One region of the Methylophilus sp. E2MeOHC9 genome, then DNA from elsewhere that is predicted to be linked to it. Evidence: predicted binding sites of a transcription regulator. Region 1 holds the regulator's gene; the other holds the start of a gene.
The links. Region 1 encodes sigma-54, which starts transcription at its own class of promoters, with help from an activator protein. Its sites were predicted from a motif close to TGGCACNNTTCCTGCT; they were not measured.

Region 1 (3,155 bases):
CATCCGCAACAGCCAGGCAGTCAGCTTGTCCGGTGGTGAGCGTCGCCGGGTAGAAATCGCCCGTTGCCTGGCCACTGACCCTAAATTTATTTTGCTGGATGAACCGTTTGCCGGGATCGACCCGATTGCAGTGATCGAGATCCAGAAAATTATCCGTTATTTGAGCAGCCAGAATATCGGCATCCTGATTACAGACCACAACGTTCGCGAAACGCTGGATATCTGTGACCGCGCCTACATCGTGAATGAAGGCGCAGTATTTGCAGCCGGCACTCCCGATGAAATCATTCAGAATGAAGGTGTGCGTGAAGTATATCTGGGCAAAAACTTTAGGCTGTAATTCGTTATGAAGCAAAACCTGCAATTACGCATGTCGCAAAACCTGGCACTGACGCCGCAGTTGCAGCAGTCTATCCGCCTGTTGCAACTGTCGACGCTGGAGCTTAGCCAGGAGCTGGAAGCCATTTTGCAGGAAAACCCCTTGCTCGAGATGGCCGACAATAATGAAGAAGGCGAGTTTGAAGACAATACGCCCGACGCCCCGTTAGCAGCGCAGGCTGAAGTCGAAGATGCTAGTTCTTTTGATGTCGCCATGCAGCAGCAGGATATCCCTTCGCCAGCCGACACTTTGCGTGAAGAGTTGCGCGAAGACCTGAGCGGCAATGAAGGCGAGTTGCCCAACCTGAATGAAGAATTCACCCCGCCGGAATTTGAAGACGACTACGGCGAATTTGGCAGTACCAGCAACTGGGATGAAGCAGGTCGCAATAACAATGATGATGAAGATGGTGATTTTTCGCGCCAGGATGCCAGCAACATCAGCCTGCGTGACCACCTGATAGACCAGATACAACTGGCGCACCTGTCGCACCGCGATATGAGCCTGGTCAAACTGCTGCTAGACAGTATTAATGACGACGGCTACCTGGAGCAGGATTTGCAGGAAGTGGTGGAGAACCTGCCGCTGGAACTGGAAGTCGATTTGCTGGAACTGGAAACGGCACTCAAGCTGATCCAGAATCTTGACCCGATAGGCATAGGCGCCCGCGATTTGCGTGAATGCCTGCTGCTGCAACTGTATGCCCTACCAGCCAGCACGCCCTACCTGAAAATCGCCATCGCCCTGGTCAAAGACCATCTGGCACTACTGGCCAATAAAGATTTTATCAAACTGCGCAAACAACTCAGTTGCGATGAAGCCTCACTCAAAGGCGCGCAGCAACTGATACGCCAGCAAAACCCCAGACCAGGCAGCGAGTTTTCCAACTTTAGCCATGATCATTTTATCCAGCATGATGTGGTGGTGAAAAAGATCAAAGGGATCTGGGTCGCTACCCTGAATGATGGTGTGATCCCGAAATTGCGCATCAACCAGATGTACGCAGATATCCTCAAGCGCAACCGTGAAAGCTCAGGCCAATACCTGCAAAGCCAGATGCAGGAAGCCAAGTGGATGATCAAGAACATCCAGCAACGTTTCTCGACCATTTTGCGTGTGTCACAGGCGATTGTAGACAGGCAGCGTAACTTCTTTGAGCACGGCGACATCGCGATGCGCCCACTGGTATTACGTGAAATCGCTGAAGAGCTGGATTTGCATGAAAGTACCGTTTCCCGCGTCACTACGCACAAGTATATGCTCACTCCAAGAGGTGTTTATGAACTCAAATACTTCTTTGGCAGCTCAGTCGCGACTGATGCGGGTGGTTCCTGCTCGGCAACAGCCATTCGTGCACTGATCAAGCAAATGGTGGCGGAAGAGAATGAGAAAAAACCGCTTTCTGATAACCAGATCACAGACACACTGGCACAACAAGGCATTGTGGTGGCGCGGCGGACGATTGCCAAATACCGTGAATCATTGAGTATTCCGCCAGCGAATTTGCGCAAATCACTTTAGCTTTTCAAGCTTGTCTGATTTTTGAAAATTAAAAAGGCCGCTATGCAAGCGGCCTTTTTTTTACAATGACGACGATTATTGAATCGTGATCCTGGCAAATTTTCGCTTACCCACCTGGGCAACAACCACGCTTTTTGCCAATTGCAGGTTCTTGTCCTCGACCTTGACGCTATCAAGTTTCACGCCACCCTGCTGGATGGCACGCATCGCTTCACTGGTGCTTTCTACCAGGCCAGCCTGTTTTAATAACTGGCTGATACCAATACTGTCACCTGCTATCGTCACTTCAATTTCAGGCACATCATCCGGTATACCGCCTTTGGCACGCGTCTGGAAATCCTGCAACGCTTTTTCAGCCGCTGCCTGACCATGAAAACGGGCCACGATCTCCTGCGCAAAGCCTACTTTGATATTGCGTGGGTTTTCACCATTGGCGATGCTGGCTTTCCATTCAGCAATGATTTCCAGCGAGGCGAAAGACAGCAAATCGATATAGCGCCACATGAGCGCATCTGAGATCGACATAATCTTGGCAAAAATGCTCTCAGGCGCTTCGCTGATACCGATATAGTTGCCCAGCGATTTGGACATTTTATTAACGCCGTCCAGGCCTTCCAGCAATGGCATCATCAGCACGCACTGCTGTGCCTGGCCAGCCTGTTTCTGTAGCTCGCGCCCCATCAGCAGGTTAAATTTCTGGTCGGTGCCGCCGAGTTCAATGTCTGATTGCAAGGCAACAGAGTCGTAGCCCTGCAACAGCGGATACAGGAATTCATGGATGGCAATCGGTTGGTTGCCTTTAAAACGTTTTGAAAAATCATCGCGTTCCAGCATGCGTGCCACCGTGTGGCTGGCCGCCAGCTTGATCATGCCTGCCGCACCCAGTTCGCTTAACCATTTGGAGTTAAATACGATTTCTGTCTTGGCCGGATCCAGTATCTTGAATACCTGCTCGGCATAGGTATCGGCATTGATCTTCACCTGCTCAACCGTCAAAGGCGGGCGGGTGGTACTTTTACCGGTCGGGTCACCTATCATGCCGGTGAAGTCGCCGATCAGGAACAGTATCTGGTGGCCCAGGTCCTGCAACTGGCGCAATTTGTTGATCAGCACGGTATGCCCCAGATGTAAATCGGGTGCGGTAGGGTCAAATCCGGCCTTGATGCGTAATGGCTTGCCGGCTTTGAGTTTCTCTATCAGCTCCTGCTCAATCAGCAACTCATCTGCACCGCGCTTGATAATGGCAAGTGCTTTG
Region 2 (3,155 bases), 1.0 Mb from region 1:
TTAATTAGCTCCAATGTAAATCTGGTATAAGTTAAAACGATCTATCTAAATAATAGGTTTATTCACTAGAAGCTATCAAGGCTGATAGTTGTTATCTTTTAGCATCTGTGATGGTCAATTTTATTCAGTGAGGCATAGGGATTTTTTAATGCTACTTACCTAACAATGGTCGCTTCATTTTTAGGTAAGTTAAATGTTCTAGTGATGATATCAAGTGCGCACTACAGCTCAAAATTGACTCATCCAAAAAATGGTATGATAAAACTTCATAATAATTAAGTTGGGGTAAATGATGAAGTACTTGCATACCATGGTACGCATTAGCGATGTTGAAGCATCTTTAAAGTTTTTCCGAGATGCATTAGGTTTAGAGGTCACCAAGGAAATGAAAAACGATCAAGGGCGATTCACCTTGATTTATCTGGCCGCGCCGGGCAACCCAGAAGCTGAAGTTGAGTTGACCCATAACTGGGACCCTGAGGAATATACGGGCGGGAGGAATTTTGGGCATATCGCTTATGAGGTGGAAGATATTTACGCAACCTGTGCTCGACTGGCTGAACATGGCGTGACGATTCTGCGCCCACCACGCGATGGGTATATGGCGTTTATCAGGTCACCGGATAATATCTCCATTGAATTACTTCAAGCAGATAAGCCTTTGCCACCTGCAGAGCCTTGGGTTTCAATGAAAAACACCGGTTCCTGGTAGGTTTTCAAAAGCATGTCTAACCAGGCGCATTTGCTGGAAGCCGTGACGCTGGCACAGGCGGGTGACTGGGATGCGGCGCACAACATCGCGCAGGATTACAATGACCATACGGCTAACTGGATACATGCGGTGCTGCATAAGGTGGAGGGAGATGTGTGGAACAGCAAATACTGGTATGGCAAAACCGGCGGCCATCAGTATGAGGATTATGCTGCTGATGTCCCGCGGGAGCTGGAAGCAATTAGGCAGTTACTTGTTTCCAGCATTGGTTAAGGTCTCTCAGCCCAATCTGGCGTTAACTCTCTACCTCAGTGGCCTGATGGTTGGTGACAAAAATGCCCCACAACGATTGTAAAAACAAGCCTATCACTGTGCCGGTAAAAAACAGCATCACCACTGCAATCATGCTCATAAATACTAAAAAAGCATCCTGATGCCATAGGCCATGTGTGCCTATGGATTGCCAAGTTTGTAACACCTGCTGTATTAATCGATTTTCATCCATCTGTTTACCACCCACATTATCTGAGCATCGCGCGTCATATCTTGGTGTGACACCTTATTTGCATTTTAGATGCATGATGACTTTTCACGTCTGACATCTTGCCTGATTTCAATCGGGCCAAATCGGTGCATTTTTATGTTGAATGCATGATTTCTCTATATCGCGAGTTTTGCAAGTTTATGATTTATATATAAAAAATACAAATATAAAGGTGGCCTGCTTGTTGCTAGTGTATCACTGAGCTAGGGGAGAAGACACCATGATAAAAAAACTTGTGGCCAGTGCCATGGTTTCGGCAGAGACGCGGTTGTCTGACAATATTCAATTGCTGGGCAGTTTGCTGGACCAGGCGATTCAGGAAGTGGAAGGGCAGGTGGCGTTTGATCAGATCGCTGCAATCCGCGAGGCCGCCACTAAATTTCACCAGACACATGACCAGAATGCTTCATTGCAGCTAGAGAAATTGCTGGCAGCGCTGACGCCTGCGCAAACCGTGTGTGTGGTGCGCGCCCTGAGTTATTACAAGCATCTGGTCAATCTGGCCGAGGATCTGTATGGCCAGCAACTGGCTAATAGCCATGAGTCTGCGCCGGTCGCCGGGATGCTTGCTTATTCACTGGCTCAGTTGCGTGAAGAAGGCGTGTCGGCAGAAGTCATCCAGCAATTTTTTGATGATGCGCTGGTTTCGCCGGTGTTAACGGCGCATCCCACCGAAGTGCAACGTAAAAGCGTTCTGGATATTGAGCGTAGCATAGTCGAACTGCTGGCTGAGCGGGCACATGTATTTGCAGAGCGGCAGCTGGCACGTAACAGCCTGTTACTGCAAGGCGCTGTTTCCGCATTGTGGCAAACGCGTATGCTGCGTTTTTCCAAACTGACTGTGGTCAACGAAATTGAAAATGCGCTGACTTATTACGACAGCACTTTTCTGCATGTGATCCCCGAGTTGTTGCAAGACCTGGAGCGTGACCTGGTGCCATTGATGCCTGCTGGCAGCGATTACCAGTTGCCCGCCTTTTTGCGCATGGGCAGCTGGATAGGCGGTGATCGGGACGGCAACCCGTTTGTGGATGGCACCACCTTGCGCGAAGCGGTGCGCTTGCAGGCGGTGACGGTATTCCGCTTTTACCTGGGTGAGCTGGCTGAGCTAAAACGCGAGTTGGGCGTCTCCACGCGGCTGATAAACGTAGATGAAGCCGTGATAGCGCTTGCCAAAGCCTCGCGCGATCAATCTGCGCATCGCATGGATGAACCTTACCGCTTGGCCCTGAATGGTGTGCATGACCGTTTGCTGGCGACTGCTGCAAGCCTTTTAAGCGGCTGTGGCTGGACCATAGACGACGATATCGATGCTTTGCCCTATGACGGCCCGGAAGCTTTGTTGCAGCCTTTGCAGGCCATCGCCGATTCCTTGTGCAAGCATCACGGCGAAGCGCTGATTTATCCGCGCCTGGGCAAGCTGATGAAGGCGATTGAGTCTTTTGGCTTCCATCTGGCGACGGTGGATATCCGTCAATCTTCAGATGTGCATGAAGCCGTGATCAGCGAGCTATTGCAAAAAGCCGGCTATGAGTTTGATTATGCTGAGTTTAATGAAGACGAAAAAATAGGCATTTTGCTGGAAGAACTCAAACAGCCGCGTTTGTTGTTCTCACCTTTCCAGCAATACTCCGAGCTGGTGCACAAAGAAATCGGTGTGCTGGAAGCGGTGCGTGAGATGCGTGAGCGCTTTGGCTGCCATGCCGTGCGCCAATATATTATCTCGCATACCGAAACGCTGTCGGACTTACTGGAAGTCGCCTTGCTGCAACGCGAAGCCGGGTTGCTGCGCGGCGTCTGGGGTTCAGCCAATATCCAGGTCGATTTAAATATCGTGCCCCTGTTTGAAACCATCGCCGACCTGCGCGATGCGCCCATGATCATGGGTAAATGGTTGAG

Region 2: ppc (phosphoenolpyruvate carboxylase) is a predicted target of sigma-54. The motif match lies at 1,430-1,445, and genes of this name have one in related genera.

Annotation. Positions count from the first base shown of each region.
Region 1 covers NZ_CP196024.1:651,064-654,218, forward strand. Annotated here, with positions in the region: gene lptB (LPS export ABC transporter ATP-binding protein) at 1-340, shown strand, start outside; gene ACSSVF_RS03195 (RNA polymerase factor sigma-54) at 347-1,900, shown strand; gene tyrS (tyrosine--tRNA ligase) at 1,976-3,155, opposite strand, start outside.
Region 2 covers NZ_CP196024.1:1,678,708-1,681,862, forward strand. Annotated here, with positions in the region: gene ACSSVF_RS08070 (hypothetical protein) at 1-4, shown strand, start outside; gene ACSSVF_RS08075 (VOC family protein) at 290-712, shown strand; gene ACSSVF_RS08080 (hypothetical protein) at 725-985, shown strand; gene ACSSVF_RS08085 (hypothetical protein) at 1,008-1,217, opposite strand; gene ppc (phosphoenolpyruvate carboxylase) at 1,477-3,155, shown strand, end outside.